Prosthecobacter dejongeii: one gene and its partners. The protein of the gene in region 2 binds, or shares a complex with, the protein of the main gene of each other region. Links are inferred from orthologs where the notes say so. Each region holds a gene or a part of one and is shown on either strand. Other genes may lie near its edges. The genes, in order: HNQ64_RS11480, HNQ64_RS02260 and nuoD.

What was found.
Region 1: the proteins of HNQ64_RS02260 (region 2) and HNQ64_RS11480 are in contact, whole or in part, in a cryo-EM structure (PDB 7NYH), measured with the Escherichia coli proteins. The link is inferred for Prosthecobacter dejongeii from one-to-one orthologs.
Region 3: the proteins of HNQ64_RS02260 (region 2) and nuoD are in contact, whole or in part, in a cryo-EM structure (PDB 6ZJN), measured with the Thermus thermophilus proteins. The link is inferred for Prosthecobacter dejongeii from one-to-one orthologs. Residues at the interface, in WP_096411116.1 of Thermus thermophilus: Glu45, Ser46, Asn48, Pro50, Ala51, Gly52, Glu53; in WP_223903221.1 of Thermus thermophilus: Met26, Thr27, Asn29, Gly31, Pro32, His34.

Annotation. Positions count from the first base shown.
Region 1 is NZ_JACHIF010000004.1:222,504-225,621, forward strand. Bases 155-3,118 are described here. They hold HNQ64_RS11480 (NADH-quinone oxidoreductase subunit J family protein), read left to right. Parts: upstream 155-1,330; coding sequence 1,331-1,906; downstream 1,907-3,118. Other genes in these bases: HNQ64_RS11470 (complex I subunit 1/NuoH family protein), read left to right, coding at 155-768; HNQ64_RS11475 (NuoI/complex I 23 kDa subunit family protein), read left to right, coding at 781-1,326; nuoK (NADH-quinone oxidoreductase subunit NuoK), read left to right, coding at 1,906-2,223; nuoL (NADH-quinone oxidoreductase subunit L), read left to right, coding at 2,248-3,118. Outside these bases: more of HNQ64_RS11470, read left to right, coding at 1-154. UniProt on the Escherichia coli protein: NDH-1 shuttles electrons from NADH, via FMN and iron-sulfur (Fe-S) centers, to quinones in the respiratory chain. The immediate electron acceptor for the enzyme in this species is believed to be ubiquinone.
Region 2 is NZ_JACHIF010000001.1:615,915-618,787, forward strand. The notes cover bases 92-2,810. They hold HNQ64_RS02260 (NADH-quinone oxidoreductase subunit A), read left to right. Parts: upstream 92-1,123; coding sequence 1,124-1,498; downstream 1,499-2,810. Other genes in these bases: HNQ64_RS02245 (hypothetical protein), read left to right, coding at 92-116; HNQ64_RS02250 (hypothetical protein), read left to right, coding at 139-366; HNQ64_RS02255 (hypothetical protein), read right to left, coding at 447-974; HNQ64_RS02265 (Dabb family protein), read left to right, coding at 1,511-1,828; HNQ64_RS02270 (hypothetical protein), read right to left, coding at 1,923-2,810. In the rest of the region: more of HNQ64_RS02245, read left to right, coding at 1-91; more of HNQ64_RS02270, read right to left, coding at 2,811-2,873. UniProt on the Escherichia coli protein: NDH-1 shuttles electrons from NADH, via FMN and iron-sulfur (Fe-S) centers, to quinones in the respiratory chain. The immediate electron acceptor for the enzyme in this species is believed to be ubiquinone.
Region 3 is NZ_JACHIF010000005.1:427,008-429,960, forward strand. Bases 1-2,799 are described here. They hold nuoD (NADH dehydrogenase (quinone) subunit D), read left to right. Parts: upstream 1-669; coding sequence 670-1,929; downstream 1,930-2,799. Other genes in these bases: HNQ64_RS14280 (NADH-quinone oxidoreductase subunit NuoE family protein), read left to right, coding at 1,978-2,478; HNQ64_RS14285 (diacylglycerol/lipid kinase family protein), read left to right, coding at 2,554-2,799. Also shown: more of HNQ64_RS14285, read left to right, coding at 2,800-2,953.

The DNA of each region.
Region 1 (3,118 bases), on a different replicon or contig from region 2:
GGGGTTTACGGGATCGTCCTAGCAGGATGGTCCTCGAACTCGAAGTATCCCTTCCTCGGAGGGGTTCGCTCCTCGGCGCAGATGATCTCCTATGAACTGTCCCTGGGGCTTTCGATCATTCCTGTTTTGATGGTGTTCGGTGAGCTGAATCTCTCTAAGATGTCAGCGTTCCAAGACGCGAACGGTTGGCTCCTGCTGCCTTTCTGGGGTGAAGGTTTGACGGCTGAACGCTGGGTGCTGCTGGTGCCCATGGTCATTTCCTTCTGCATTTTCACGGTGGCGATGTTTGCTGAGACCAATCGCTTGCCTTTTGACCTGGCGGAGTGCGAAACGGAACTCGTTGCAGGTTACCATACGGAATACAGCTCCATGAAATTTGCCCTCTTCTTCTTGGGCGAATATGCAGCCATGATCATTGGATCGGGTTTGGCCGTTACCTTGTTCCTGGGCGGCTGGAGCATTCCTTTCTGGCCCTTCTTTGAATACGTCGGGAACATGATCGGGTTGGATACTGCCTTTGGCTGGCTCGGGAGCAGCTTTCAGCTTCATTACTCCGCAGGTTCCACGCCTTTTTGGCTTGGACTTCTACACATTGGCGTCTTCTTTTTGAAGGTCATCGTCTTCATTCTTTTCTTCATCCTCATTCGCTGGTCACTGCCGCGGTTCCGCTTTGACCAACTTATGAAATTGGGCTGGCTGTTCATGTTTGAACTGGCTCTGGCCAATGTCATCCTGACTGCCGTGATCATGGCCTGCTTCACGAAGTAATTTCCCCCTCCGATGGCAACAATTATCGTCCAACGCCCCAAGCTCGCCTGGCATGAGAGATGGTTCATCTCCACGCTCGTCAAAGGTTTGAAAATTACGCTCGGGCACGCCCTTAAAACATTCCGCGAGATCGTAGGCGGCAAGGAAAAGGTGACCATGGAATACCCTGAGCAAAAATGGGATGCCAATCTGCCTTCCTACTACCGGGGTGCTCCCGCTTTGGTGACCGATGAACAGGAACGTGAGCGCTGCGTGAGCTGCCAACTTTGCGAGTTCATTTGCCCTCCAAAGGCCATCCGTATCACTCCCGGTGAAATCCCCAGCGATGATCCATGGGCCAAAGTGGAAAAGCGGCCGAAGGAGTTCGATATTGATATGACTCGCTGCATCTACTGCGGCATGTGTGAAGAAGTTTGTCCTGAACAGGCCATCTATTTGCGTAAAGATTACGCCATCACAGGTGAATCCCGTGCTGAATTGATGCACAACAAGAAGAAGCTCTATGAGATCGGCGGCAAGCGCGTTGGCCTCGTCAACAAGTGGAATGAATTGAAGTAGAGCCATGCCTTCTATCCTCTTTTATCTTTTCAGCGCGATGACCTTAGGCTTTGGCCTGTTGGTCGTCACGGCGCGAAATCCCGTTACCAGTGCTCTGTCTTTAGCGGGTAGCTTCGTTGGTCTTGCGGCTCTTTTCTTGAGCTTGGATGCTTACTTCATCGGAACCATCCAGATCCTTGTTTACGCAGGTGCCGTGATGGTGCTTTTCCTCTTCATCATTATGTTGTTGGATATCAAGGCGGAGGAAGGCAAGAAGCCCAACCTCCCCGCTGTCATCGGAGGTATTGTTTTGGCCGTTATTTTGGCGCTTCAGATCGCGACAGTTTGCAGCAGTTTTAGCAACGGAGCTGTTAAAATTAAAGACGCTCCTCTCGTGCTTCAGAAAGCAGGCGAGTTGGCCAAGATTCCAACCATTGCTAATGACCTAAAGGCAGGAGTGCTTCCTGATGCCAAACTGATGGGCCTCACTTTGTTTCAGAAATACGGCTTTCACCTCCAGGTGGTCGGTTTGTTGCTCCTTGTGGGCACGATTGGCGTGGTGGTGCTGAGCAAGCGTGAGAAAGGAGTCAAGGACGCCTGATGATCACACTCAATCATTACCTTATTATCAGCGGGATGCTGTTTGCGCTTGGCCTCGCTGGGGTCATCGCGCGGCGTAACATCATCATCATCTACATGTGTCTCGAGATGATGTTGAGTGCTGCCAACCTCACTCTCGTGGCTTTTTCTCGTTTCCGTGTGACGGAGGGGCTGCCTGACTATGCCGCTCAGTCTCTAGTGTTTTTCACCATCACGGTGGCCGCTGCCGAAGTGGCCGTTGGTCTTGCCATCATCGTTGCGCTCTACCGTTCGAAGCAGAGTGTCGAAACTGAATCCGTCACTAAGCTGCAAGGCTAAGCGCAACCGAGAATCTCCCGCTCCATGCCCGCCCCGGACGCCGCCCCCACACTCCCCTCTCTGCTGTTGCTGTTGCCGTTTTTTACGGCACTGACCATTTTGCTTGGACACAAGCTGCTGAAAAACGCCAGCGTGTTTCTGTCGGTCGCTTCGGCCACTGTTTGCTTTGTGATCAGTGTGCTTTTGCTGCACTCTCAGGATTCCAATCCCGTTCTTTTGCCGTTCGTCAGCATTGGGAAGTTTAAGATCGCCATTGATGCGCTGATTGATCAGCAGAGTCGTGGAATGATGTTGATCGTCACCTCGATTGGTTTGCTGGTGCATATTTTCTCACTCGGCTACATGAAGGAAGATGCGGGCAAGATCCGCTTTTTCGGGGCTCTCTCACTCTTCATGTTCTCCATGACTGGAATTGTGCTGGCCGGTAACTTGGTGATGATGTTCATCTTCTGGGAGTTGGTCGGTCTTAGCTCTTACTTGTTGATTGGACATTGGTTCGAAAAAGCTTCTGCTGCTGACGCTTCTAAGAAAGCTTTTCTCACCAATCGAATCGGGGACTTTGGTTTCATGATCGGTATCCTGATGTTGTTTGCGGCCAACCATGGCAATGTCGATTTCGCAGGTGCGGATGGTCTTCGTGAAGGTTTTGCGACAGGGAATTTGCACCATTTTGCTGAGACGCAGCCTTGGTTCATGTTTGCTGCTGCACTTTGCTTATTCATGGGGGCGGTGGGTAAGTCTGCGCAGGTTCCTCTGCATGTGTGGTTGCCAGATGCCATGGAAGGCCCAACCCCAGTATCTGCACTTATTCATGCGGCGACGATGGTGGCTGCGGGTGTGTTCATGCTCGTGCGTTGTTCTTTTGTGATCGAAGCATCGCCAGATGCAGCTCAGG
Region 2 (2,873 bases):
CCCCAGTGATCTTCCCGGTGGGCCTTGTCACAGGGCTGATCATTTCAATCGCCACGCTGCCCTTCCGGCCCAAAGGCGTGCTGCGGGGCAATGTGGGCCCGGATCTCTTTTCATGAAAACAGAAAACCTCTGCGCATCATGATTCGCATCACCTCCGGCGGCGACGCCAGCCTCATTGGATTGATCAGACTGACAGCCGCAGGCTGGCACTATGTTTTGTCACCTTCCTACCGTTTCAAAAAACACCGGGAATGGAGGAAGATCGCTGGAACCATGGGGGTGATTTATGGCGTCGCCTCGTGCCTTCTGGCCTTCGTGTTTTCCCTTCTGATTCCCGTCATGGCTTGTCTGGTGACTCACTATTGAACAAGCACATCCTCAATGCTGCGGAAATCCGGCGCTCCTATCAAGAGCAAACCCATGAGTTGATCGCCACAAATCCCCCCTCACCCGAAATTCTTCCGGATGCGTGGTTCGCGCATGATTGCCTTGCTGAGGGTCTCGCCCAGGGGGTCGGGTAAAAATTGCTCCAGGCCCAGGCGCAGGACGAGGGCATTCGGCAGGGCCTGGGGGCGGAGGGTGAGCAGGATGTCCACCGCTTCCTTCACCAGTTCCGCACCGTCCAGTTCCTGTTCCCACAGGTCTTTGATGATGATCACCAGCGCCACGGCCGCGCTGCGGGAGCGGCCCGCCCAGCATTGCAGCACCAGAGGTTCACGTTTCGTCTCGGCCGTGTAACGTAAAATAGCCTCCAAATGCGCCGCCGTGGGCCCCTGGCCATGATTTCCCTGCAGGGTCAGCACATCCTCAAACACCATGGGATGGCTGCTGCACGCCTGAGTCAGGTCGGCCTCGGCCTGGATGGGCTCGCGGATGCTGACCACATGCCAACGGCCCGGCTCCTTCGCCAAAAATGGAGTGATCTGGGTGGCCGAGCAGATGGCGAGGTCGCGCTCTAGGCGCTGGATGAACATGATCCATCCTAGCGGCTAACGAGGAGGAACGCTAGGAGAGTCTTGGAGAGAAAACCATCCTGGGCCATTTCAGTCCAGAAGGCCTCGTTTCGTCGCCTTGACGCTGGCCCTAGGGTCGGTTAATACTCCGCGCCCCTTTCCCCTTTGTCATGATCGAGAACTATCTCCCCGTCCTTCTGCAAGTCGTCCTCGCTGGCGGTTTTGCTGGCGTCACGCTGCTGATTTCTGTGCTGCTGGGCAAGTCTGCCAAGCGCAACACGATGAAGGACAGCGCCTATGAGTGCGGCATGCTGCCCCTCACGGAAGGCCAGCCCCGCTTCAGCGTGAAGTTCTACATCGTGGCGATGCTCTTCGTCCTGTTCGATATCGAGGTGGTTTTCCTCTACCCCGGGGCCATCATTTATCGCGACTACCTCTCCGTCTTTGGCCTGGGCATCGCCTGGGCCGCCCTCGGTTTCATCAGCATCCTCGGCGTGGCTTTCCTTTATGCCTGGCGCAAAGGGGCGCTGGATTGGAAAAACTGATTTCTGCCCCGGATGATCGCCTACCTCAGCCTCTACAAGCTGCGCCCTGAGGTGACCGAAGAAAAGCTGGAGGACATGATGTCCCGCGCCCGCATGGCCCTGCTGCGCGTGCCAGAGGTGCTGACGGTGAAAACCGGCAAGCGCGTGAACCCCAACGACCCCTACCCCTGGTTCGTTTACCTGGAAGTGGAGAGCATGGATAAACTGGCCATCTGCCAGGATGATCCCCACTACATCAAATTCCGCGAAGACGTGCTGAAGCCCAATGTGGCCGAGCAAGAGGCCACTGCCTTTGAGATGGAGCCACGCAAGGACGTGAAGTACTCCTAGGGCTACCTAGGGCTACCTTTCTGCCCTTGAAACATGAGGCCCCGCGCACAGCAGGCTGCACGCGGGGCGGGTGATTTTCTCTCTGGGCCAGGACTCAGTTCGCGCGGCGAATCAGCATGGGGCTGGGCTGAAGGTCATCAGCACTCGGAGGCTCAGCACCGATGTTTGGACTCACCGTCGCAGGCAGCTCATCCTCCATCTTCCAGGGGCCCAGTTTGGTCGCTGCAAAGGTATCAAAGGGCGCATACATCGTGATCACTTCTCCAGAGCGGCGACTGCCCTGCTTTAGCGAAAAGCGAATCTGGGTCTGGGAAAACTCTGCATTGGCTTCATCAATGGTGAGGTTGATCGGGGCCACCGTGTTATTGATCGGGAAGGCGAATTGAGTCAGCACCACACCCCCATCCGGCGTCACCTCCATGGTGCGGTCCAGGCGACGCTGCAGCACCTTCCAGCGGGCATTGCCAGTGGTGGCCCCCATGCGCAGGATCTCCGCCACGGTGAAGGGGTCCAGCGTCAGTTCCGCATACGTCACAAGGCTGAGGCCCGAGGCCGTCCCGCGGATGCTCACACTCTCCACCACTGAGAACAGCGGGGCAGATGGAATCGCCGTCGTGGGCTGGTTTTTAAAAGTCACATTCAGTGGCAGGGGGCGATTTGCCGTAAGGCTCCGGGGAAAAAATCGTGCCGAACCTGTGCGCACGGTCGCATTCGCAGGCAGCAGCTCCGTGGTGCCTGTCTTCACACTGCTCACATCCCACTGGGCGGTATTGATGATGGCAAACCCACGAGCCCTTTGGGCTAAGGAGACGACCGAGAAACTAGGCTGTGTGCGGCTGTTAAAAAGGCTGCCGTTCACCAGCGTCGTGGCACCTGTGATGGCTGCATTCGGGATCGTGAATCGGATCAGCTTGGGGGATACATAGGTCACTGGTGCCGAAACTGCCATGCCCAGGGACGTGCGAAATTGGATGTGTGTCACCGTGCGCACTTCGCCAAACACTGCCCCGCCAAAAGTGGTGCTATCGGCTTCGAGGTTCGCCAG
Region 3 (2,953 bases), on a different replicon or contig from region 2:
GGGGTAAGGTAGGGCGCATTGTCCCAATGCGCAGTGGGGTGGAAGCTAGGGGGCGGACGAGGGCGCTAAATGGGAGTTCCGCGAGGACGCAGAACTCGGCACGCGAGACGCGTGCGCTCCATGGCGGACGAGGCTTGGCTGGGGCGGACGGCATCACTCGGAGAGTGATGAATACTGTACTGGCGGACGGTGCGTGCTGGGGCGGACGCATCACTCGGAGAGTGATGAATACTGTACTGGCGGACGATGCGTGCTGGGGCGGACGGCATCACTCGGAGAGTGATGAATGCTGTACTGCGGACGAGGTCATCCCCCCACCCCGCTGCGCCTGGGGACCGTGTGCCCTACCTTTTCCCCTTGCACCTCCTCGCCCCGGAGGGGCGAAAGAAAAGTAGCCGGGGGTGGAGCGAGGCTTGGCGAGCGGGAACCCCCGGATGGACGAAACCCCCCACAATGTGGCAAGAGGGGCGCCCCGCAGGGGCGCGAGAAACATCCGTCCGCCCCCACGCGCGGCGCACCGTCCCCCTGCGCCTACCTTTTCTCCTACACCTCCCCCCGCCCCCGAGTCCTGCGAACTCCCCAGGGACACCGAAGGGGAGCTTGTGAAATTTTTCACAAATTCGTGTTGCCGCTGTTTGGCCCGCGTAGAATAGTCATCTTTACCCCATTATGCCTGCTGTTACCCGTGAATACGAGTCCCCGGACACCGCCGCCAAGGTGGCGATGCACCTGGACAGTCTCGAAGAGACGACGACCGATCTCGTGGGCGAGAAGCTGGTCCTGAACATGGGGCCCTCCCACCCAGCCACCCACGGGGTGCTGCGGATGATTTTGGAACTGGATGGCGAGACCATCACGAAGGCGGAGCCAGATGTGGGCTACCTGCACCGGGGCGATGAAAAGATCGCCGAAAACATGCATTACAACCAGTTCGTGCCCTACACAGACCGGCTGGACTACCTGGCCCCCCTGGCCAACAACGTGGCTTACGCCCTGGCGGTGGAAAAACTGATGGGCTGGGAAGTGCCGGAGCGTGGCCGTGCGATCCGCGTGATCTGCTGTGAGCTGGCGCGCATTTCCGCCCACCTGCTGGGCGTGGGCGTCTTCGCCATGGACGTGGGCGCGATGACGGTTTTCCTCTACACGTTCACGGAGCGTGAGAAGATCTATAACCTGTGCGAGCAGCTCACCGGCGCACGCTTCACCACCAGCTACACCCGCGTGGGCGGCCAGATCCGCGATCTGCCAGACGGCTTTACCGAGTCGGTCCTGAAGTTCCTTGCCGAGGTGGAGCCCGTCATTGATGAGATTGACAAGCTGCTGACGCGCAACGCCATCTTCATCGCCCGTACGCAGGACATCGGCGTCATCACCAAGGCGGATGCCATCGCCTACGGCCTCTCGGGCCCGAACCTGCGCGGCTCCGGCGTGGAGCATGACCTGCGCAAAACGAACCCTTACCTCGACTACGAGAAGTACGAATTCGATGTGCCCATCGGCACCAAGGGAGATTGTTACGATCGTTACCTCGTCCGCATGGAAGAGATGCGCCAGAGCGTGCGCATCCTGCGTCAGGTGTTTGCGAAGCTGCCCGGCGGCCCCATCAATGTGGCCGATGCCAAAGGCCTGCTGCCAAATAAAGATCGCGTGCTCATGAAGATGGAGGAGCTCATCCACCACTTCATCATCGCCACTCAGGGCATTGATGCGCCTGCGGGTGAGGTGTACTTTGGCGCGGAAAATCCTAAGGGAGAGCTGGGCTTTTACATCCACAGCAAGGGCGGTGGGGTGCCTTACCGCCTGAAGATCCGCAGCCCCTCGTTCGTGAACCTGAGCATCCTTTCCAAAATCATGCCCGGTCACATGCTCAGCGACATTCCTTCCGTGCTGGGCAGCCTCGACTTCGTGATGGGCGAGTGCGACCGCTGAGGCTGCACGCGCTGAATCTAGCAACCTTTTACTACCTGAACTTTTAAGATGGCATTCGCAGTCCCCGCAGAGTTGGAGAGCAAGATGGACGAGGTGATCACGCATTACCCCGTTTCCAAGCGCAGTGCCGTTTTGCCCCTGCTGCACCTGATGCAGGAGCACTACCGGTTCATCAGCGATGACATCGTGAACTGGGTGGCGGCGAAGCTGGGGCTGGAGCCGATCCAGGTGCTGGAGGTGGTGACCTTCTACCCCGGTTTCCGCCAGAGCGCCCCTGGGAAGTACCACATCCGCGTCTGCCGCACGCTTTCCTGCGCCATGACGGGCAGCTATGAGCTGATGGATGCGCTGTGCAAAGAGGCCAAAATTGACCGCAGCCACTGCGATCACCACCACCCCATCGCGGTGAGTGAAGACGGCAAGTACAGCATCGAATTTGCTGAGTGCCTGGCGAGCTGCGGCTTTGGCCCCGTGTGCATGGTGGAAGACGACTTTTTTGAAAAGGTGGAGCCTGCCAAAGCGGCGGAGCTGCTGGCAAAGTACCCTTGATCGGTGGCGTGCCGCCTCGCCAAGGGAAGTGTTGCTTGAGCTCGGCCCCATTCTGGCCCATAGGCGCTGCCCCTCATGCCCGAAAGAATCCCCGTCATTCTGAATCCGGCCGCCCGCAGCACCCAGGCGGCTGCGCGTGAAAAAGCCATCCGCGCACTGACTCCCGCGCCCGAGCTCATCCTCACGGAAGGCCCCGGCCAGGCCACGGAGCTGGCGGAGAAACTGGCCCGTGAAGGCCACCCGCTCATCGTCGCCGCTGGCGGAGATGGCACCATGAATGAGGTGCTGCAGGGCCTGTGCCGCGTGAATGCCGCCCGTCCTGCGGGGGAAAAACACACGGCGCTGGGCGTGCTGCCGGTGGGGACGATGAATGTTTTTTCGCTGGAGCTGGGCCTGCCCAGTGCGGATCTGCCGGCGTGCTGGGCGCAGATTTCCCAGGGCCGTTTCCGGGAGCTGGACCTGTGGATGGCGAATG